One region of the Streptomyces sp. NPDC056144 genome, then DNA from elsewhere that is predicted to be linked to it. Evidence: riboswitches for the same ligand, from Rfam matches in the RefSeq annotation. Region 1 holds a riboswitch; the other holds the start of a gene.
What was found. Region 1 has a riboswitch for S-adenosylmethionine ahead of thrC (threonine synthase). Riboswitches for the same ligand answer to the same signal wherever they lie in the genome.
Positions count from the first base shown of each region.

Region 2: another riboswitch for S-adenosylmethionine. It lies ahead of ACFC0Z_RS22355 (aminotransferase class V-fold PLP-dependent enzyme); the one in region 1 lies ahead of thrC (threonine synthase).

Region 1 is NZ_JBHJVF010000014.1:109,267-120,771, forward strand. Features, by position in the region: gene otsB (trehalose-phosphatase) at 1-599, shown strand, start outside; gene ACFC0Z_RS30885 (hypothetical protein) at 731-1,789, shown strand; gene ACFC0Z_RS30890 (trehalose-6-phosphate synthase) at 1,932-3,293, opposite strand; gene ACFC0Z_RS30895 (hypothetical protein) at 3,390-5,303, opposite strand; gene ACFC0Z_RS30900 (glucosyl-3-phosphoglycerate synthase) at 5,459-6,400, opposite strand; SAM riboswitch class I at 6,521-6,665, shown strand; gene thrC (threonine synthase) at 6,683-7,990, shown strand; gene ACFC0Z_RS30910 (MoaD/ThiS family protein) at 8,043-8,318, shown strand; gene ACFC0Z_RS30915 (cold-shock protein) at 8,719-8,922, shown strand; gene groL (chaperonin GroEL) at 9,245-10,867, shown strand; gene ACFC0Z_RS30925 (SRPBCC domain-containing protein) at 10,991-11,461, shown strand; gene ACFC0Z_RS30930 (GNAT family N-acetyltransferase) at 11,458-11,505, opposite strand, start outside.
Region 2 is NZ_JBHJVF010000007.1:134,324-145,828, reverse strand. Features, by position in the region: gene ACFC0Z_RS22375 (NYN domain-containing protein) at 1-1,274, opposite strand, end outside; gene ACFC0Z_RS22370 (hypothetical protein) at 1,308-1,550, opposite strand; gene ACFC0Z_RS22365 (rhomboid family intramembrane serine protease) at 1,708-2,442, shown strand; gene ACFC0Z_RS22360 (Lrp/AsnC family transcriptional regulator) at 2,439-2,720, shown strand; gene ACFC0Z_RS22355 (aminotransferase class V-fold PLP-dependent enzyme) at 2,811-4,220, opposite strand; SAM riboswitch class IV at 4,406-4,522, opposite strand; gene trpD (anthranilate phosphoribosyltransferase) at 4,610-5,674, opposite strand; gene ACFC0Z_RS22345 (cytochrome bc complex cytochrome b subunit) at 5,815-7,437, opposite strand; gene ACFC0Z_RS22340 (Rieske 2Fe-2S domain-containing protein) at 7,434-8,486, opposite strand; gene ACFC0Z_RS22335 (c-type cytochrome) at 8,483-9,292, opposite strand; gene ACFC0Z_RS22330 (heme-copper oxidase subunit III) at 9,369-9,989, opposite strand; gene ACFC0Z_RS22325 (hypothetical protein) at 10,192-10,593, shown strand; gene ACFC0Z_RS22320 (Ig-like domain-containing protein) at 10,631-11,505, opposite strand, start outside.

The DNA of each region.
Region 1 (11,505 bases):
GCGGCTTCGCCGGTGTCCCCGGCCTCGAACACCTCACGGTCCTCGGCCACTACGGCGCCGAGCGCTGGGACGCGGTCACCGGAACCGTACGGGCCGCAGCCCCGCACCCCGGCGTCGCCTCGGTCCGCGCCGAACTCCCCGGCTTCCTCGACCGCCTCGGCGCGTGGCCGGGCGTCTGGATCGAGGAGAAGGGCCGCGCGGTCGCCGTCCACACCCGCCGCGCGAAGGACCCGGAAGGCGCCTTCGAGGCCCTCAAGGGCCCCCTCGGCGACCTCGCCACCCACCACGGGCTCGTCCTGGAGCCGGGCCGCATGGTCCTGGAGCTCCGCCCGCCGGGCATGGACAAGGGAGTGGCGCTCGGGAAGTTCGTACGGGAGGCGGGCGCGGGTTCCGTCCTCTACGCGGGCGACGACCTCGGCGACCTCCCCGCCTTCGCGGCAGTCGAGAAGCTCCGCTCGGACGGCATGCCGGGCCTGCTGGTGTGCAGCGGCTCCTCGGAGGTCGAGGAGCTCGCGGACCGCGCGGACCTGTCGGTGGACGGCCCGCCGGGCGTCGTCGGCTTCCTCACGGAACTGGCGCGGGCGGTACGGAAGCCCTGAGGCCCGGATCTTCTCCGACTTGAGGACTATTCGGCCCGCACGGCGTACCCGCCGGTGTGTCCGGGGACTCCGCCGCGCCCCCTGTGGGTTGATCGAGGCCCCCTTCGGCATCCCGTGACGAGGAGCCCGACGTGACCCACCCCAAGCCCTCTGCGGCCCCGTCCCCACGACGAGGCGGTCCGACCCCGGCCAGACGCGGCGCGGTCCTGCTCGCCGCCGCCGCGTTTCCCGTGGCGCTGCTGGGCCCGCTGGCCGCGCCTGCGGCAGCGGCTCCCGTGAGCGTCACCTTCACCCCTGGCGCGAACCAGCCCTTCACCGTCCCCGCCGGTGTCACCCAGCTGACCGTCACCGCCACGGGCGCCGCCGGGGACAACGGCCAGTACGGGGGAGTGGGCGGCGACGGCTCGACCGTCACCGGAACCGTCAACGTGCCGGCGGGCACGACCACCCTGTACGTCAACGTCGACACGGGCGGCGGCGTGTCGGGTGGCGACGGAGGCGGCGGCGGGGGCGGCGGAGCCAGCGACGTGCGGACCTGCGACTCCACCAGCCCGGGCTGCACCCTGACCGGCGTCAGCGCCACCGACCCCCGGCTCATCGTCGCGGGCGGCGGCGGAGGCGGCGGAGTCGGCGTCGAGTTCTCCCCCGCTCCCGAGTTGACCGGAGGGGACGCCGGGGTCACCGGCCAGACGGGTGGCAGCAGGCCCGGCAGCGGCGCAGGGGGAGAGGGGGGAACGCAGACGACGCCCGGCGCGGGTGGAGTGGCATGCCCCGACGGTCCCGTGCCCGGACCTCCCGCGCCCGGCACCCCCGGCGGTGCCGGTACCGGCGGCAACGGCGGCAACCCCTTCTCCGGCGGTGGCGGCGGAGCCGGCTGGTTCGGCGGCGGTGGCGGAGGCGGCTGCGAAGGGATCACCGACGGGGCCGCCGGGCCCGGCGGCGGTGGTGGCGGCTCCAACCGCGTTCCGGCGGGCGGCACTTCGGGCCAGGCCACCGGCCCGGCCGCGGTGACCATCACGTACGAACAGCCGGGCGGCGGCAACGGCGGAGGCACGGGCGGCGGTTCGCTCCTGCCCATCAGCCTCAGCGGCGTCCTGCCGATGTTCAACAACATCAGCGTCAACAACAACCTCAAGAGCCCCGGCGCCACCAACGTCACGCACCAGACGCTCCACGCGAACGGTTCCTGAGCGGCGAGGTCAGAGACGTCCGGCGCGGGCGAGGAGCAGATCCACGACCCCGGTCAGGTCCTCCTCCCCGCTGCCGACGGCCAGCCGTCGTTCCTCGCTGACGCGCCGGTCCTCCGCGGTCCGCACCGATCCTCAGCGGTCCTCAGCGGTCCCGCAGGGACGACAGCTGGTTCAGGAACCAGCGTTGGGGCGGGAAGGCGGTCGCGGCGGCCGCGAGGCGTTTGGTGCGGTCGGTGCGGTCCGCGGGGGGCATCGTGAGGGCCCGGTGGAGGGCTTCCGCCGTGGCGGAGACGTCGAAGGGGTTCACGGTGAGGGCGTCCTCGTGGAGTTCCTCGTACGCGCCCGCCTCCGTGGAGAGGACCAGGGCGCAGCCCTGCTCCGAGACCACCGGTATCTCCTTCGCCACCAGGTTCATGCCGTCCCGCACCGGGTTCACCAGCGCCACGTCCGCCAGGCGGTACGCCGCGAGCGAGCGGGTGAAGTCGTCCTTCACCGAGACCAGGACCGGTTGCCAGGTCGGGGTGCCGAAGTCGGTGTTGATCTCGTCGGCCAGCGTTCGTACCGCTTCCGTGTACGCGCGGTACGACTCCAGGTCCTGGCGCGACGGGTACGCCGACGCCAGGTGGACCACCTTGTCGCGCCACTCGGGGTGGGTGGTGAGGAGCTCGCGGTAGGCCAGCAGGCCTCTCAGGATGTTCTTCGAGAGTTCCGTGCGGTCCACGCGGACGATCGTCTTCCGGGGGCCGACCTCCGCGCGCAGCGCGGCCAGCCGGTCGTCCACCTCGGGGGTGTGGGCCATCTTCCGGAGGTCGTCCGCGTCCACGCCCAAGGGGTGGACCGCCACGTGCGTCCGGGACAGGCCCAGCGGCTCCGCGCAGGCCCGGAACTCCTTCGCCCACGCCCTCGTGTGGAAGCCCAGCTCGTCCGCGCCCAGCATTCCCCGCAGCAGCTCCTCGCGGATGTCGTCCGGGAGCATCCGGAGGTAGGCGGGCGAAGCCCAGGGGGTGTGCGTGAAGTGGGCGATCCTGAGGTCCGGGCGCACCGCGCGGAGCTGCCCCGGGACCAGCGCCAGGTGGTAGTCCTGCACCAGGACCGCCGCCCCCTGCGCCGCCTCCGCCGCCAGCGCCTCGGTGAACGCCGTGTTGTACGCGCGGTACGACTCCCACAGGCGCCGGAACTCCGCGTCGAACACCGGCTCGCGCGGGATGTCGTACAGGTGGTGGTGCAGGAACCACAGCACCGAGTTCGCGATGCCGTTGTACGCGTCCGCGTAGACGTCCGGCGGGATGTCCAGCATCCGCACGCCGGGCTCCGCGACGCCCCTGCGCACCGCCTCCCGGTCGGCCTCGCTCAGCGCCGCGCACACCCAGAGGTTGTCCGGGGAGCTGATGCCGCTCAGGGCGGAGGCCAGGCCGCCGCCTCCCTTGCGGGCGTCGAGTTCTCCGTCGTCCCGGAGCGCGTACGAGACCGGGCCACGGTTGGATGCCACGAGAACGGTAGCCATATGGCGAACCTAGCCCGTCCCGTAAACGCTCAAACGTACGTATACGAGACGGGCTGATTCGGCCACCCTGCGTTGCCGCAGGTCAGGGGTTACTCGTCAGTCGCGTCGGCCGCGCATGGCCGCCTTCGCCACCAGGCCGGCCGCCGCCAGCGCCACGCCCAGCGCGCCGAGCAGCCACAGCCGCTCGCCGTTGCTGCCCGTCTCCGCCATCTGCCCGCCGGAGCCGCCCTGCGGCCCGGGGGCCGGGGGAGGCGGCGGGGAGGTGCGGGAGGACGTCGGCTGGTACGTCGGCTGGTACGTCGGGGACGTAGAGGCGGAAGCCGTCGGGGACACCGACGCGCTCGGGGACGTCGACGTCGGCGGGTCGGTCGGCGTCGGGGTCCGGTCCGTCGGCGTCGCCGTCGGGTCCGTCGGGGTCGGGTCCGTGGGGGTGGGCTCCGTCGTCGGGTCCGTGGGAGTCGGGTCGGTCGGGGTGGGCTCCGTGGTCGGGTCCGTCGGCGTCGGGTCCGTGGGGGTGGGCTCCGTCGTCGGGTCCGTCGGGGTCGGGCTCGTCGGCGTCGGCGTTGCCCCCGTGTCCTCCAGGACCGGGGTCACCACGCACGAGGGGTCCTCGCTGCCCGTGCCGCAGTTCGAGCGCGGGGTCTCCACCTCGACGCTGTTGCGGAGCTTTCCGTCGCCCGCCACCGGGTCCTTGATCTTCACGGAGTACGTGATCGTCGCCGTCTCCCCGGCCGGGATGGTCCCGAGGTAGCTGATCTTCGGCTCCGTGTACGTCGCCTCGCCCAGGTCCGCCTTCGCGTCCCCGGCGTAGTCGGCGTCGTCGAGGTTGCCCGTCAGGTCGTCGGTGAACTTCGCGTTCGGGTAGTCGATCTCGCTGATGTTCTTCGCGGTGACCGTGTACGTGAGGGTGTCGCCCGGCTTCACCTTCTGCGGGCTCGCCGTCTTGGTGATCTCCAGGTCGGGGACCGGCACCGAGAAGGCGAGGCCCGAGGGCACGTACGTGTCGCCGTTCGTGGAGAACGTCAGGTCCGCCTTGGTCGCGCCCGGCTTGACCGCGCCGTCCGGGATGTCGAAGGCCTTCGCGTCGATGCTCAGGTTGTTGACCGTGTTCGGCGCGACGGCGCCGTCGTCCTCGCTGATGAAGAAGTTGTTCGTGTTGCCCGTGTGGGACTCGGTGACGTTCTGGCCGTCGACCAGGAACTTGTCGCCGGGGGTGTTCCAGTCGCCCTCGTACGCCGTGACGCTCGCCCGCACCTTGCCGGGGCCCCGGTAGAAGCCGTCGACGGTGACGGTGGTGGCCGGCGAGGTCGACCGCTGGAGGACGTGGCCCCCGTACACGTACACGTTCCGCCGCTCGGGTGCCTTGACCGGGTCGGGGCCCGGGAACTTGTGGACGACGGTCAGGGACCAGCCCGCCACGCAGCCCTTGCCGTTCGGCGCCCAGAGGTTGCCGACCGCGACCTGCGCGTCCGTCCCCGAGACGCCCGCGAAGGCGGCGGTGACGTCCGACTCGCCCGTGTAGTAGTGCGGGCCGCTGGTGGTGGCCGGGTCGGTGACCATGGTGTCGATCGCGACCGGGACCGGGGCCCCGGAGCCGACCTTGATGACCGGGTTGGTCGTCGCCGGGTCGCCGGGGGAGGGGACGGCGTCGGCGCCGGTGATGTCGCAGCGCTTGAGCGCCGCGCCGCTCGGGCCCCGGTACGTGCCGTCGTTGCCGCCCCAGAAGAGGCGGGCGTACGCGACCTCCGCGCCCTCGGGGACCTTGACGTGGCCGATGCTGGAGCCGTAGCCGGTGTCCCCGACGCCGCCCAGGTCGATCCGCTGCATCACGAAGGTGTTGTTGTTGTCCGAGCCTTCGCCGTTCTTCGCGATCGCGCAGCGCGCGGCCAGGTCGGCGGGGTCGGTCGGGCAGCCCATGACGGTGTTGCCGATGGTCGTGAAGTCGCCGTACAGCGATTCGTCGTACCGCTTCCCGAAGGGCTCGACCACGTCGGCGTTGGCCTGCCCCATCGGGAAGAAGGCGAAGGCGAGCGACGCGACCGCAAGGCCGGTCGCCGCCGCTGTCCCCCGAAGGCTTCTGCTTCTGGCCCCGCTACTTCTCTTATGTTCCTCTTGTGTACTGCGCATAAGAGGGCAATGTAGGTAAAACGGACCGCGTGGCGATGTTACGCCACGCGGCGGTGTGCGTACTCCACGATTTCGGCCATCGGGGGCCGTTCCTCCGTGTCCACGTCGTACGTCCGAGGGACGAAGCCCTTCTCGCCGCGCTCGAACTGCGTGAGGCGGGGCCGTACGAGGTGCCCGCGGGAGAGCCGCAGTTGCGCCGTCCGGTAGATCGCCGCGGCCATCCGGCCCAGCGCCTGCCCGTCCTGATGGCGGTGCTTGCGCACGCCGACGTCCACCTGTGCGAGCCCGTCCAGGCCCACCGTGTGCAGCGCGTCGACGAGGAGCCCCAGCTCCACTCCGTAACCGACCGGGAAGGGCAGGCGTTCGAGCAGCTCGCGCCGCGCCGCGTACTCGCCGCCCAGCGGCTGCACGAAGCCGGCCAGCTGCGGCCAGTGGAGGTTGAGGAGCGGGCGCGCCACCAGCTCCGTCACCCGGCCGCCCTGACCAGGGGTGTCTCCGAAGGGCCGGTCGTACATCGCCTTCACGAAGTGGACGTCCGGGTCGGTCAGGAGCGGGCCCACGATGCCCGTCACGAAGTCCGCCGAGAAGTCCCTCAGGTCCGCGTCGACGAAGCAGATCACGTCCCCGCTCGTCACCATCAGTGACCGCCAGAGCACCTCGCCCTTGCCGGGCAGTGCCGGCAGCCGGGGGAGGACCTCGTCCCGCGCCACCACCCGCGCGCCGGCCGCCGCGGCGACCTCCGCCGTACGGTCGGTGGAGCCCGAGTCGATCACCACGAGCTCGTCGACGAGGGGCACGGACGCGCTCATCAGCTCACGGCGGATCACGGCGACGATGTCGCCGACCGTGGCCTCCTCGTTCAGCGCGGGCAGCACCACGCTGACCTTCGTGTTGCGCTTGGCGGCGAGGATCCGCTCCATCGGCCGGTCGGCCACGGACCAGGACCGCCGGGCCAGCCAGCGCTCCACCTCTTCCAGCACGTGATCTCCATCTCGCGGTACGGACGGCCCGTCCGAGCGCCCAGGCCTTCGGTTACAGTCTTGAGCAACGCGGATCCCCGATGCACGTCGGGGTGCCGACCGCGTTCCACAATCGAATACCGCTCATCCAGAGGGGCAGAGGGAAACGGCCCGTTGAAGCCCCGGCAACCCTCCAGTCGGTTTGTCTCGTATCCGCGAGGCCCCCGGCTAGGGAAGGTGCCAAATCCGTCGCATGGCGAAAAATTCGTCATGCGAAAGATGAGGAGAAAGGGCCTCGCCTCCATGGCTGTACAGACTGTCGCTTCCCCCGGTACCGACAACGCCGCCGCTTCCCCCGTCGACCTCGGTCCCGCTTCCGGACTTTCCTGTCGCGAATGCGGCGAGGTCTTCGCCCTCGGCCCGATCTTCGCCTGCGAACTGTGCTTCGGACCGCTGGAAGTCGCGTACGACCTGCCCACCGGTGACCCCGAGGCGCTGCGCAAGCAGATCGAGGCCGGCCCCGCCAACATCTGGCGCTACGCCCCGCTGCTGCCCGTCCCGGCCGACGTCGCCGAGAAGCCGAACCTGAACCCCGGCTGGACCAAGCTCGTCCAGGCCGACAACCTCGCCCGCGAGATCGGCGTCGCCCCCGGCAAGCTCTTCGTCAAGGACGACTCCGGCAACCCGACCCACTCCTTCAAGGACCGGGTCGTCGCCCAGGCGCTCGAAGCCGCCCGCGCCTTCGGCTTCACCACCCTCTCCTGCTCCTCCACCGGCAACCTGGCCGGCGCCGTCGGCGCCGCCGCCGCCCGCGCCGGCTTCCGCTCCTGCGTGTTCATCCCGCACGACCTGGAGCAGGGCAAGGTCGTCATGGCCGCCGTCTACGGCGGCGACCTCGTCGGCATCGAGGGCAACTACGACGACGTCAACCGCTTCTGCTCGGAGCTCATCGGCGACCCGCTCGGCGAGGGCTGGGGCTTCGTGAACGTCAACCTGCGCCCGTACTACGGCGAGGGCTCCAAGACGCTCGCGTACGAGATCTGCGAGCAGCTCGGCTGGGTCATCCCCGACCAGCTCGTCATCCCGATCGCCTCCGGCTCGCAGCTCACGAAGATCGACAAGGGTCTCCAGGAGCTCATCAAGCTGGGCCTCGTCGAGGACAAGCCGTACAAGATCTTCGGCGCCCAGGCCGAGGGCTGCTCCCCGGTGTCGGCCGCCTTCAAGGCCGGCCACGACGTCGTCCGCCCGCAGAAGCCGAACACGATCGCCAAGTCGCTCGCGATCGGCAACCCGGCCGACGGCCCGTACGTCCTCGACATCGCCCGCCGGACGGGTGGCGCGGTGGAGGACGTGAACGACGAGCAGGTCGTCGACGCGATCAAGCTGCTCGCGCGGACCGAGGGCATCTTCGCGGAGACCGCGGGCGGCGTGACCGTCGGCGTGACCCAGAAGCTCGTCGAGGCCGGTCTCCTCGACCCGGAGCTCACGACCGTCGTCCTCAACACCGGCGACGGCCTCAAGACCCTGGACGCGGTGGCCGAGACCTCGCAGGCGACCGCCACCATCCGCCCGAGCCTGGACGCGTTCCGCGACGCGGGCCTGGCCCACTGATCCCGCGCTCCGCAAGCGTCGCTCTGCAAGCGTCTCCGAGAGGTACGAAGACATGGCCGTGAACGTCCGCATCCCCACCATCCTCCGCACCTACACGGGCGGCCAGTCCGAGGTCCAGGCCGAGGGCGCGACCCTCGCCGAGGTCATCGCGGACCTGGAGAAGAACCACGCGGGCATCGCCGCCCGCGTCCTGGACGACCAGGGCAAGCTGCGCCGCTTCGTGAACGTGTACGTGAACGACGACGACGTGCGCTTCGAGCAGGGCCTGGAGACGGCCACGCCGGCCGGCGCGGGCGTCTCGATCATCCCGGCCGTCGCCGGCGGCTGATCACTTCCGAGTCGTTCCGAGTTTCGTGAATTGCCCCTTCCGCGCCATAAAGCGGAAGGGGCAATTCTGCATGGTTGAGCGGGGTAGAGTTGGGGAAGCCCCCTCCGCTGCCCGTGCCGCCCGCATATGAGAATGCGTCCTTGCACGTCAGGAAGCAGCCAAAGTGCGTGAGCGTTGTGTACGTTCTGCGCGTTTTGCCGGGCCCGACTTGCCCCGGAAGCCCGGGGATTATCCCCAATTCCCCTTTCAGCAGTGCCCAGAATTCTCGCCCGAATGGCCTGTTGCGGAGGGCAGTTGGGCAGATACATTCAGCGGCGGTCGACGCGTTCCGGCGCAGGGTCTGACCCGGGTTCCGCGAAGTGCGGGGCCCGCGCAAGGGCCAGTAATAGGGGAGTTAGGCATGGCTCAGGGCACCGTCAAGTGGTTCAACGCGGAGAAGGGCTACGGCTTCATCGCGGTCGACGGTGGTGCGGATGTTTTCGTCCACTACAGCGCGATCCAGATGGATGGCTACCGCAGCCTCGAAGAGGGACAGCGAGTCGAGTTCGAGATCTCGCAGGGCCAGAAGGGTCCGCAGGCGGACATGGTCAAGCTCGCCGTCTGAGCGCGGCGCGATCGGCCACCGACGCAACGCCGTCGAGGGGCCCGCATCCCTGAGGGGATACGGGCCCCTCACGCGTTCCCGGAGCGGTGCACCCCTCTCCCATGAGTGCGTCCCGATCATCGAGAGTCGCTTGCACTCTCCTAGGGCGAGTGCTAATCATTGGCGTTAGCACTCGGAAGGTGAGAGTGCTACGAGGATCGGGCAGACGAGGTCGCCGTCCGGGTGGGGCAAGGAACCACGCGGAGTCGCGGAGGCCGTCCGTCGCGGGCGTCGGCGCGGTCCTGGAGCGTTATCCACCCCATGTCCGGGAGGACCACTTCACATGGCCAAGATCATCGCGTTCGACGAGGAGGCCCGGCGCGGTCTCGAGCGCGGCATGAACCAGCTCGCTGACGCCGTCAAGGTCACCCTCGGCCCCAAGGGCCGCAACGTCGTCCTCGAGAAGAAGTGGGGCGCCCCCACGATCACCAACGATGGTGTCTCCATCGCCAAGGAGATCGAGCTCGAGGACCCGTACGAGAAGATCGGCGCCGAGCTGGTCAAGGAAGTCGCCAAGAAGACGGACGACGTCGCCGGCGACGGTACGACCACCGCCACCGTTCTCGCCCAGGCGCTCGTCCGCGAGGGCCTCCGCAACGTCGCCGCGGGTGCCAACCCGATGGCCCTCAAGCGCGGCATCGAGAAGGCCGTCGAGGCCGTCTCCGGCGCCCTGCTCGAGCAGGCGAAGGATGTCGAGACCAAGGAGCAGATCGCTTCCACGGCCTCCATCTCCGCCGCCGACACCCAGATCGGCGAGCTCATCGCCGAGGCGATGGACAAGGTCGGCAAGGAAGGCGTCATCACCGTCGAGGAGTCCCAGACCTTCGGTCTGGAGCTGGAGCTCACCGAGGGTATGCGCTTCGACAAGGGCTACATCTCGGCGTACTTCGCCACCGACATGGAGCGCATGGAGTCGTCCCTCGACGACCCGTACCTCCTGATCGTCAACTCCAAGATCTCCTCCGTGAAGGACCTCCTTCCGCTCCTGGAGAAGGTCATGCAGTCGGGCAAGCCGCTGCTGATCATCGCCGAGGACGTCGAGGGCGAGGCCCTGTCGACCCTGGTCGTCAACAAGATCCGCGGCACCTTCAAGTCCGTCGCGGTCAAGGCCCCGGGCTTCGGCGACCGTCGCAAGGCCATGCTGAACGACATCGCCATCCTCACCGGCGGCACGGTCATCTCCGAGGAGGTCGGCCTCAAGCTGGAGAACGCGGGCCTCGACCTGCTGGGCCGCGCCCGCAAGGTCGTCATCACCAAGGACGAGACCACCATCGTCGACGGTGCCGGTGACAGCGAGCAGGTCGCCGGTCGCGTGAACCAGATCCGCGCCGAGATCGAGAACTCCGACTCGGACTACGACCGCGAGAAGCTCCAGGAGCGCCTCGCGAAGCTGGCCGGCGGCGTGGCCGTCATCAAGGCCGGTGCCGCGACCGAGGTCGAGCTCAAGGAGCGCAAGCACCGCATCGAGGACGCCGTTCGCAACGCGAAGGCGGCCGTCGAGGAGGGCATCGTCGCCGGCGGTGGCGTCGCCCTCGTCCAGGCCGACGGTGTGTTCGACAAGCTGGAGCTCTCGGGTGACGAGGCCACCGGTGCCGACATCGTCCGCAAGGCGCTCGACGCCCCGCTGAAGCAGATCGCCGTCAACGCCGGCCTCGAGGGCGGCGTCGTGGCGGAGAAGGTCCGCAACCTGCCCGTCGGCCACGGCCTCAACGCCGCGACCAACGAGTACGTCGACCTCATCGCCGAGGGCATCATCGACCCGGCGAAGGTCACGCGCTCCGCGCTGCAGAACGCCGCGTCGATCGCCGCGCTGTTCCTCACCACCGAGGCCGTCATCGCCGACAAGCCGGAGAAGGCGGGCGCGCCCGCCGGCGGCGGCATGCCGGGCGGTGACATGGACTTCTGATCCCCAGGGATCGGTGGTTCATCGCTGAACGCGACCGAGGGCGGCACTCCCCGTGTGGGGGTGCCGCCCTCGGGCGTTCCGTGGATCCTGGAGGGGAAGCCCCCCTCGGAAGGGATCGCTCTCATGGTCACGCTGCTGACGACACCGTCCGACCGGGAGCTGGTCATCACCAGCACCTTCGACGCCCCGCCGGGCCGCCTCTGGGAGGCGTGGACGCGCCCCGAGCAGGTACGGGAGTGGTACGGCTCCTCCGCGCTGACCACGACGGTCGTCGACGTCGACCTGCGGGTGGGCGGCGCCTGGCGCTGGGGGCAGACCGCGCCCGACGGCCAGGAGATCGTCTTCTCCGGTACGTACGAGGAGGTCGTCCCGGCCGAGCGGCTCGACTACACGGAGGTCTTCGAGCAGATGCCGGACGCCGATCCGGTCCGCGTCACCCTCACCTTCGACGCGACGCCCGACGGCGGGACCGCGCTGACCAGTACGTCGGTCTGGCCCTCGAACGAGATCAGGGACCAGGCGCTCGCGGCGGGGATGGAGGCGGGCGTGCGGGAGCAGTACGACCGGCTGGCGGCGTACCTGAAGGGGGCTTAGACCTGCGCCTCGCGCCACATCGACCACAGCTTCGGGCCGCCGCC
Region 2 (11,505 bases), on a different contig from region 1:
GTGGAGACCACCACCACCGGACGGCCGGGCGGCTCGGCCCGCACCAGCTGACGGATCAACTCGTCCGCCGTGACACCGGGCTTGGAGAACAGCACCCGCACCCCGCGCGGCGGCGCGAGCAGCACCGGGGCCGCGAGCTCCGCCCCGTCGAAGACACAGGTGACCTCGGCACCCGACCGGGCCGCGAGAGCCGAGAGGCTGCCGAGCAGCCGCAGCCGCTGCTTCTCCAACGGCATGGTCGGATAACCGGTCTTGGTGACGTTGTAGCCGTCGACGACCAGATGCGCCTGGGGCAGTTCGAGGAGCTGGTCGAGGAGGGCGGGGTCGGTCTCGGACAGCGCGCGCGCCGCGATGTCCTTCGGCGACATCCGGCCCGGCTCCACCGCGTCCACGGTGTCGGCCGGATGCATCGAGACGGGCGGCAGCGCCAGTTCGCGGCGCAGCCCCTGGGCCGCGTCGAGGACCGTGTCGAGGAGCAGCCGCAGCCGCATGTCCTCCACCGAACGCCCCTCGCGGGCCGATCTGCGGCTCGCTTCGAGCGCCGCCTCGACCTCGCCGAGCCGCGCCTTGAGACGACGGCTCTCGCTCTCGGCGGACGAGACCTGCGCCGCCGCCTCCGCCTTGGCCGCGTCGATCTCGCCCTGGACACGGCGGAGCGCCGCCTCGCCGCGCTTCACGTCGCTCTGGGCGCTGCGCAGCTTGCGGTGAAGCGATTCCGCTTCCTTGCGGGCCGTCTCCAGGTCGCGCCGGAGCTGCTCGGTCTCGCTCCTGGAGCGCTCCTGAGCGGTCGCCAGCTCCTCGCGCAGCCGCTCCAGCTCGCGCCGGCCGGCCTCGTCGGCCCGCTCGGCGTCCGCCCGCAGGGCCTCCTCGCCCGCGGCGGCGACGAGCTTGACCCAGCCGGCCGGCCGCAGCACGTAGGCCGCGGCTGCCACGTCGACCGGGTCGGCGGCGGCCGGCGGGGTGCCGGACTCGACGGCACCGGCCAGCTCGGGCTCGGCCTGCTTGAACCGCTCGCCGATCCGCTGCCGGAACAGCGGGTCGCTCTCCAGGGCCGCCGCCATCGCGTTCCCGGCGAACTTGGCGCGGCGGGCGGCGGTGAAGCGGGCGTACTGCCGCAGGGGTGCCGGAAGCTCCGCGACGGTCAGGCCGCCGAAGGCGTCGGCGACCAGCGCGACCACCCGCCGACGTACGCCTTCCGTCAGTGGGTGGTCGAGCGTCTCGGCAGCGTCACCTGCCGCGCCGGCCGGCTCACCACCGTGCGCGGACTGCTCCACGATCCGTCACCCCTATGTCGTCCGCGCCGTCCCTCAGGAGGCGGCGCCCGGCCTGTCCACCAGTTCGATCTGGTCCACCGCGTTGCACCAGCGGCAGCGGACCGACTCGATGGTCTCACTGACCACCTGACGCTCCTCGACCGTCGGGTCGCCCGCGAGGTCCAGATGGACGTACTCGACGACCTTGGAGGAGCGGGTCACGTCGAAGCGGGTCAGATTGCCGCAGAGCGTGCAGCGCCAGCGGGTCTCGTCGGTCGGCAGGGGAACCGTCGTCATCGGTCCGTCCTTCTTCCTGTCGTGTCGTGCCAGGTGCGGGAGCCGCGGTGCGCCGTCGAACCGCTGTCGTACTGCCCGTTACCCTACGGCCTCCGGGCCTCACGGTTGACGGCGAGGCACTCTGTCCACTTCGGCCCCGGTACGCGATGATCTGTCCGTGATCGACTGGCGAGCGGCGACCCTCGGCGCCTGGCGCGGCGCGCGCGGCGGCCCCACGGTGACGTACGGCCTCATCGCCGCCTGCTGCCTGCTCTTCGTGATCGGCCCGGTCTCCGGGCTCAATCCGGCGTACGGCACGGGTGACGAGCTCCTGGCCGCGCAGAGCGCGTACTTCCGCCGCTGGGGCGTGGTCCCGGCCGAGCTGATGAACGGCGTGCCGGGCGCCCTGCTCACCCCGTTCACCGCGCTCTTCGTCCACGGCAGCTGGCTGCACCTGCTGGGGAACATGCTCTTCCTGTACGTCTTCGGCGCCATGGCCGAGGAGCGCATGGGCCCGGTCGAGTTCGCCCTCTTCTACCTGGGGACCGGGTACGTGGCCCTGCTCGGGTACGCGGCGGCGCACGCGGAGAGCGAGCAGACGCTCGTCGGGGCGTCCGGGGCCATCTCCGGGGTGCTCGGGGCGTTCCTCTTCCTCTTCCCCCGGTCCCGGGTGACGAGCCTCTTCCCCTTCCTCTTCTTCCTGCCCCTGCGCTTCCCGGCCTGGATCGTGCTGATCTTCTGGTTCGCGCTCCAGTGGCTGGCGGCGCGGGCCGCCGGTCCCGGCCCGGGGGTCGCCTATCTGGCCCACGTCGTGGGCTTCTGCGTCGGCTTCCTCTACGCGTGGGGCCGTTTCCGGGGTGGGGCTAGAGTGAAGGCACCAGCCGCGGCGACCGAGGGAGACAGCCAGCCGTGATCACCGCGATCGTGCTCATCAAGACCAGCGTGGACCGCATCCCCGAGATCGCCGAGTCGATCGCGGCGCTCGACAGCGTCAGCGAGGTCTTCTCGGTCACCGGGACCTATGACCTGATCGCCATGGTCCGGGTGTCGCGCCACGACGACCTGGCGGACGTCATCCCCGGCAGCATCAGCAAGATCCCGGGCGTCGAGGCCACGGACACGCACGTGGCGTTCCGCACCTACTCCCAGCACGACCTGGAGGCGGCCTTCGCCATCGGCCTGGAGTCCTGAGGCCTGTCCGGGGGTTTCCGGACACATACGCGCCACAGAGGAAGGGGGCCTCCCGATCGGGAGGCCCCCTTCACCTGTACGAGTGACTGATCAGCCGCGGTCGGGGACGCAGCGGCCGTCCTCGGTGCGGTACTTCCACTGGGCACCGTCCCGGACGAGCTCCTTCACGGCGCCGACGAACCGCTCCACGTGCTCGTCCGGCGTACCGGCGCCGAAGCTCACCCGGATGGCGTTGAGCGAGCGCTCGCCGGGGGCCGCCTCGGGCGCGCCGCACTCGCCGACGTCCTGCGGGTCGCTGCCGAGCAGGGTGCGGACGAGCGGGTGGGCGCAGAAGAGGCCGTCGCGGACGCCGATGCCGTACTCGGCGGAGAGCGCGGCGGCGAAGTGGGAGCTGTTCCAGCCCTCGACGACGAAGGAGATGACGCCGACCCGGGGGGCGTCGTCGCCGAACAGGGACAGGATCCTCACCTCGGGGACCTCGGCGAGGCCCGCGCGGACCTTCGCGATGAGGTGCTGCTCGCGGGCGACGAGGGAGTCGAAGCCGGCCTCGGTGAGCGCCTTGCAGGCGGAGGCGATGGAGTAGACGCCGATGACGTTCGGGGAGCCGGCCTCGTGGCGGGCGGCGGTGGTGTGCCACTCGACGTCCACGCCGCCGTCGGCCCGGCGGGCGACCTTGCGGGAGGCGCCGCCGCCGGCGAGGTAGGGCTCGGCCTCCTGGAGCCAGTCGGCGCGGCCGGCGAGGACGCCGGAGCCGAAGGGCGCGTACAGCTTGTGGCCGGAGAAGGCGACCCAGTCCACGTCCAACTCCTTGACGGAGACCGGGTGGTGGGGCGCGAGCTGGGCGGCGTCGAGGACGATCCGGGCGCCGTGGGCGTGCGCGGCGGCGGCGAGCTCCTTCACCGGCCACAGCTCGCCGGTGACGTTCGAGGCGCCGGTGACGCAGACGAGGGCCGGGCCGTAGGGGTCGCGACCGGCGAGGGCGAGCTCCAGCGTCTCGACGGCCTGGGCCGGGGTGCGGGGCGCGTTGAGGTAGGTGACGCGGGCGTCCTGCCAGGGCAGCAGCGAGGCGTGGTGCTCGGTCTCGAAGACGAAGACCTCGCAGTCGGCGGGGATGGTCCGGGCCAGCAGGTTGAGCGAGTCGGTGGTGGAGCGGGTGAAGACGACCTGGTCGCCGGGGCGGCAGTCGAGGAACTCGGCGACGGTCTCGCGGCTGTTCTCGAAGAGGTCGGTGGAGAGCTGGGAGAGGTACCCGGCGCCGCGGTGGACGCTGCCGTAGTACGGGGCGTACGCGGCGACGTCGTCCCACACGCGCTGGAGGGCCGGGGCGCTGGCCGCGTAGTCGAGGGCCGCGTAGGTCACTTCGCCGCCGGTGACGAGCGGGACGGTGACGTCCCGGCCGAGGACCGGCAGCGGGGCGGCGCAGCAGGGGTCGGCGGACTCGGCGGCGGAGTCGACGGTGGCGACAGCGGTGGTGGCGGCGGCGTTCGAGTGTGCGGACATAGCGGTGTCTCCCGGCATAAAAGGGGCGCGAATTGGCGTGAAGGACCCGCGGGGCAGCGCGCAGAGAAGGAGGTGCCGCGCACGGGTGAAGGGGTGGAGAAAGGGGCCGGAGAGGCCCTAGCGCATTCGCTTGCTCACGAGACACCGCTCCCTAGAGGACCAAGGACCCCAGGGTGTGACGCAGGGGTCCGCGCTTGCCGCAGGGCTTCTGCCGTGCGACCTGGTCTTCACCCGGGGCACCCCGCCACGGACGGAGGGTTGCCGGACAGTCAGCCGGGGCTTGACGACTGTCACTCATGACCTGGCACAGAACGTAGTTCAGTGGATCGCCGACGCGCAACCCCGTCCGCATTCCGGGACGGGGCGCGTGTCGTGCGTGTGGCGCGAACTCAGCTGTTGCTGACGGAGACCCAGCGCTCCAGGGTGCGGCGGGCCGCGCCGGAGTCGATCGACTCGGCCGCCTTGGCGATCCCCGCCGACAGCTGCTCCGCGAGGGTGCCGTCGGTGGGCTCCAGGGCGGCGAGCGCCGCCGCCGCGTTGAGCAGCACCGCGTCCCGTACCGGACCGGTCTCCCCCGCGAGGAGCCGGCGGGCCACGTCGGCGTTGTACGAGGCGTCCGCGCCGCGCAGCGCGTCGACCGGGACGATCGGGATGCCCACCTCGCGCGGGTCGAAGGACTCCTCGCGGACGGTCCCGTCGCGCACGATCCACACCCGGGAGGTGGCGGTCGTGGTCAGCTCGTCGAGGCCGTCGTCGCCGCGGAAGACGAGCGCGGAGGAGCCGCGCCCGGCGAGCACGCCGGCGACGATGGGGGCCATGCGGGCGTCGGCGACGCCGGTCGCCTGGGCGCGGACCCTGGCCGGATTCGTCAGGGGGCCGAGGAAGTTGAAGACGGTCCGGATGCCGAGTTCCTTGCGGGCCATGGCCACGTGCCGCAGCGCCGGGTGGAACTTCACGGCGAAGCAGAAGGTGATCCCGGCCTCCTCGGCGACCTCGGCCACCCTCTTCGGGGTCAGCTCCAGGTTGACGCCGAGCTTCTCCAGGACGTCGGAGGCCCCGGAGGCGGAGGAGGCGGCGCGGTTGCCGTGCTTGACGACCTTGGCGCCGGTGCCCGCGACGACGATCGCCGACATGGTCGAGATGTTGACGGTCTTCGCGCCGTCGCCGCCGGTGCCGACGATGTCGACGGACGGCCCCGGCACCTCGATCGTGTTGGCGTGCTCGTACATCGTCCGGACCAGGCCGGTGATCTCGTCGACGGTCTCGCCCTTGGCCCGCAGGGCGACGACGAAGCCGGCGATCTGGGCGTCGGTGGCCTCGCCCCGCAGGATGCGGTCCATCGCCCACGCGGTGTCGTCGGCGCTCTGGTCGCGTCCGGTCAGCAGACCGTCGAGGACGACGGGCCAGGAGCGGCCCGCCGACGTAGGTCCTCCAGCGGGGGTCGCAGCGCTCATGGCAGCTCCAGGCGATCGTACGGATACGGGTGACGGATGCGGTCCCACCCTATCGACCCCCGGGGACGGCGAAGAGCCCCGTCCATCGAATGGACGGGGCTCCTCAGCGTGGCGACCTACGTCGGAGGAAGGTCAGGTGATCAGTGGTGGCCGTGGCCGTCCTGGATCGCCTTGTACTCCTCGACGGTGGGCTTGGCGATCTGGCTGTCGTCGCCGTAGTAGCCCTTGTTCAGCTTGACCCGGAGCTTCTCCAGGCGGCCGACCTTGCGCTCGACACCGTTCTCGTCGACGGCCGGCGGAAGCTCCGCGGCCTCGTACTGCTCGTGCGCCGTGAGGCGGTGCAGCTCGCCCTGGCTGAGCGGCTCGTGGACCTCGACGAACTCACCGTGCGGCAGGCGCTTGATGATGCCCGACTCGCGGCCGTGCAGCACCTTGTCCTTGTCGCGGCGCTGGAGGCCGAGGCAGATCCGCTTCGTCGCGATGAACGCGATGACCGGGCCGACGAAGAAGAAGATCCGCACGAACCAGGTGATCGAGTTGATCGACAGGTGGAAGTGGGTCGCCCAGAGGTCGTTTCCACCACCCACGAGCATGATCATGTACGCGGTGATCCAGGCGACACCGAAGGCGGTGCGCGTCGGAGCGTTGCGCGGGCGCTGCGCGATGTGGTGCTCGCGCTTGTCGCCGGTGATCCAGGACTCGATGAACGGGTAGACCGCGATCGCGGCGAGGACCGCCGGGAAGATCGCGAGCGGGATCATCACGCCCAGGACCAGCGTGTGGCCCCAGAGGTTGATCTCCCAGCCCGGCATGACACGGATCAGACCCTCGGCGAAGCCCATGTACCAGTCGGGCTGGGCTCCGGTGGACACCTGGTCCGGACGGTACGGGCCGATGGCCCAGATCGGGTTGATCGAGGCGATCGCCGCGATGACCGCGATGACACCGAAGACCAGGAAGAAGAAGCCTCCGGCCTTCGCCATGTACACGGGCAGCAGCGGCATGCCGACGACGTTCTTGTTCGTCCGGCCGGGGCCGGCGAAGTGCGTGTGCTTGTGGACGAACACCAGGATGAGGTGGGCGACCACGAGGCCCAGCATGATGCCGGGGAGCAGCAGCACGTGCGCCGAGTAGAACCGGGCGACGAAGTCGCCGCCGGGGAACTCGCCGCCGAACAGGAACATCGAGAGGTACGTGCCGACGACCGGCACGGACAGGATCGCGCCCTGCATGAAGCGGACACCGGTGCCGGAGAGCAGGTCGTCCGGGAGCGAGTAACCGGTGAAACCGGTGAACATGCCCAGGAAGAACAGCAGGAAGCCGAACAGCCAGTTGATCTCACGCGGCTTGCGGAACGCGCCGGTGAAGAAGACGCGCATCATGTGCACGAACATGCCGGCGAGGAAGATCAGCGCCGCCCAGTGGTGGATCTGCCGGATCAGCAGGCCACCGCGCACCTCGAAGGAGATGTGCATGGTCGAGTTGAACGCCTCGGACATCAGCTGTCCCTGGAGCGGGACGTACGGTCCGACGTACTCCACCTCGTTCATCGACGGGTGGAAGAACATCGTCAGATAGACGCCCGTCAGGATGATGATGAGGAAGCTGTAGAGGCAGATCTCGCCCAGCATGAAGGACCAGTGGTCCGGGAAGATCTTCCGCATGTTGGCCTTGGCCAGGGTGTAGATCCCCAGCCGACCGTCGGCCCAGTCGGCTACCCGCTCACCGGCGGGCGCTTTCTTCGTAGCGGTCACGGTGCTCATCCGCGCTCCCAGAAGGCAGGACCGACGGGCTCGTCGAAGTCGCCGAGCGCCTCAAGGAAGCCCTTGTCGTTCACGCCGATCCGCAGCTGCGGAAGGGCGTGACCGGCCGGGCCGAAGATGACGCGGGCGCCGTCGGAGAGGTCGAAGGTGGACTGGTGGCACGGGCAGAGCACGTGGTGCGTCTGCTGCTCGTACAGGGAGATCGGGCAACCCACGTGGGTGCAGATCTTCGAGAAGGCGACGACACCGTCGTGCGACCACTCGAGCTCGCGCTTGTCCTTGATGTCGTCCGGCTGGATCCGGACGATCATCAGGGCGGCCTTGGCGATCTCGGTCTGGAAGTCGTGGTCGTGCTCCGACATGCCCTCGGGCATGGCGAAGGTCAGCGAACCCACGGCGACGTCCTCGGGACGCAGCGGCTCGTGCGTGTTCATGTTGATGAGCTGCTTGCCCTTGGCCCACTTGGTGGTCCGGAGCTTCTTCTCGGGCAGCGGGCCCATGTCACGCAGCAGCATGACGCCGGAGAGCGGGACGAGCGCCAGCGCACCGAACATCGTGTTGCGGATGAGCTTGCGACGGCCCATGCCCGACTCCGCGGCACCGGCCGCGAAGTCCGCCATGACCTTCGCCTTGACCTCGGGCGAGGCGGCCATCTCGTGACGCTCGTCGGCGACCTCGACGTCGGACATCAGGGTGCGGGCCCAGTGGACCGCGCCCGCGCCGATGAAGAAGAGCGCCGCGCCGAGGGTCAGACCCAGGGCGAAGTTGAGCGAGGACACCCGGCCGAAGGGCCAGATGTACACGATGTGGTCGACCGGGAAGATCACGTACGACGCGATGAAGCCGATCGTGGCCAGCATCGACAGCGTGAACATGAAGGCGACCGCACGCTCGGACCGGCGGGCGGCCCGCTCGTCGATGTCCTGGATGCGCGGCTTGTGGGGCGGAAGGCCCGGGTCGGCGAACGGGTCGTCGGCGACCTTCACCGCGCCGTGCGCGGTGTCCTGCCCTGCCGGCAGGTTCTCTTCTGGATTCTCTTGGCTACTCATGACTTCTTGGCCTTAGCGGTGTGGGCCGCGACCCAGATGGCAACTGCGATCAGCGCGCCCAGACCGAAGATCCAGGCGAACAGGCCCTCGCTGACGGGACCGAGACCACCGAGCTTGAGACCGCCCGGGTTGTCGGCCTTGTCGCTGTTGACGGCCTGGACGTACGCGATGATGTCCTTCTTCTCCTTCTCCGGCATGGTCGTGTCCGGGAAGGAGGGCATGTTCTGCGGGCCGGTCTGCATGGCCTCGTAGAGGTGCTTCGGGCTCACGCCTTCGAGGCTCGGGGCGTACTTGCCGTTGCTCAGCGCGCCACCCTCACCGGTGAAGTTGTGGCACTGGGTGCAGTTGGTGCGGAACAGCTCGCCACCCTTGGCGATGTCGGCACCAGCCGGGTTGTACTGCTCCTCGGTCGGCGTGATCGGGCCGGCACCGAGAGAGGCGACGTACGCCGCGAGCTGATCGATCTCAGCCTGCGAGTAGATGACCTTCTTCTTCGGGACCTGGGCGCCCGGCTGCTGGGCCGGCATACGGCCGGTGCCGACCTGGAAGTCGACCGAGGCCGAGCCGACGCCGACGAGGGACGGGCCGTCAGTGGTTCCCTGACCGCCGGTTCCGTGGCAGCTGGCGCAGCCGACGGAGTAGAGCTTCTTGCCCTCCTCGATGGCGAGGGACTGGGCGGTTTCATCGGCCTTCGCCGTGCCCGCGGGCGCGAACGCGGCGTACAGCCCCCCAGTGGCCGCCAGCGCGAGAAGTAGGACGACGACCGCCGCCAGCGGATGGCGTCGTCGTGCGGAGAGCTTTTTCACGGATTACCCCGGTGTCAGGATCTTCTGCGTCGATGCTTGCTGGATGTCTCGGACCCGCCGCGGCGGCGGGGTCCGATTACTTGATCATGTAGATCGTGGCGAAGAGGCCGATCCAGACGACATCGACGAAGTGCCAGTAGTAGGACACGACGATGGCGGCGGTTGCCTGCTCGTGGGTGAACCTCTTGGCGGCGTAGGTCCGGCCGAGGACCAGCAGGAAGGCGATGAGACCGCCCGTCACGTGCAGGCCGTGGAAGCCGGTCGTCAGGTAGAAGACCGAGCCGTACGGGTCCGACGAGAGCGAGAGGCCCTCGTGCTTGACCAGCTCGGTGTACTCGAACACCTGGCCGCCGATGAAGATCGCACCCATCACGAACGTGATGATGAACCACGTCCGGAGCTTCTTCACGTCGCCCCGCTCGGCGGCGAAGACGCCGAGCTGACAGGTGAGGGAGGAGAGCACCAGGATCGTGGTGTTGGTCGCCGAGAACGGGAAGTTCAAGGCCGAGGCCTTTTCCGCCCAGAACTCGGGACCTGTCACCGATCGCAGGGTGAAGTACATCGCGAAGAGGGCCGCGAAGAACATCAGCTCGGAGCTCAACCAGATGATGGTTCCGACGCTGGTGAGGTTCGGCCGATTGACCGAGGGGTGCGCGTGCCCTGTTTCTACTGTCGTTACTGTCGCCACGACCGACATTATGTCGGTCGCTTATCCCGCCCTCACTCCGGGGGGTGCCGTTCGGAGTGTCAGGGGGGTGTGTCCAGCCCGAACGGCCCAGTGCCGGCCCCTTCGAACAGGTGCTGAACGGGTGTTGACGGGGTGTGGACCGGAGTAGCATCCCGCGCATCGATCGACGACCTTCCCAGACCTTCCCACGGACTTGCCCCACGGAGGAACGATGCAGTCGAGCGCCACGGTCCTGGTCTACAGCGACGACGCGAACACCCGCGCGCAGGTGCGCCTCGCCGCGGGGCGCAGGCCCGCCGCGGACGTGCCTCCGGTCGAGTTCCTGGAGTGCGCGACGCTCCCGGCGGTCCTGAAGGCCCTGGACGAGGGCGGCATCGACGTCTGCGTCCTGGACGGCGAGGCGGTGCCCGCCGGCGGCATGGGCGTCTGCCGGCAGCTCAAGGACGAGATCTTCCGCTGCCCGCCGGTCCTGGTGCTCATCGGCCGCCCCCAGGACGCCTGGCTGGCCACCTGGAGCCGCGCCGACGCCGCGATCACCCATCCGGTGGAACCGGTGGAGTTCGCGGCGTCCCTGGCGGCCCTGCTGCGCTCCCGCCTCTCGATCGACGCGTGACCCGGGCGCGTCGCGGGACGCTCCCCGGGTCACGCGGCTAGATCGAGGGCCTCAGACGGGCTTTGGCGTCCTGCGTGGCGGCCGGGTCACCGGTCTTCTCCACCAGGGCGCTGCCCTGGCGCCACTTGTCCCAGGACAGGTTCCAGTCGCCGAAGCCGTTCCCGAAGGTGTCCATCGTGTCGCCGTAGCTGTTGACGGTCCTGACGATGTCGCCGGGGCGGACGGTCTCGTAGAACCAGGCCGCGTTCCCCGTCGACATGCCGACACAGCCGTGGCTGACGTTCGCCACGCCCTGCGAGTCGACGGACCAGGGCGCGGCGTGGACGTACTCGCCGCTCCATGTCACCCGGGTGGCGTAGTAGACCGGCAGGTCGTACGACTCCGAGGTGCCCTCGGAGATGCCGATGCTGGTGCCGCGCATCCGGACGTAGTACTCCTTGCCGAGCACCACCTTGATGCCGTTTCGGGTGGAGAAGCCCGGTTTGCCGGTGGTCACCGGAATGGTGTTGATCACTTCTCCGTTACGCCGCACGGTCATGTAGTGGGACTCGGCGTCCGCGACCGCTTCGAGCCGGTCGCCGATGGAGAGCTTCAGAGGCTTGGAGGCGCCGCCGTAGAGCTTGTCGCCGACCTTGAGGCCGTCGAGGTTGGCCGAGGCCGTGACGAGCGCTCCGGCCGGCCAGTACTCCTTGGGCCGGAAGTGGAGCTCCTTGTCGTCGACCCAGTACCAGGAGCCCTCGACGGAGGGCGTGGAGCGGACCTTGAGGGCCCGCTCGACGACCGCGCGGGCCGCCCTGTCCTTCACGGGGAGGCTGAGCTCGGCGGTGAGGGGCTGCCCGACGCCGTACGTGCCCGCCTCCGGCCCGAAGGTGACGGTCAGGGCCCGTTTGGCCGGAGCCGTCTCGAACGTGT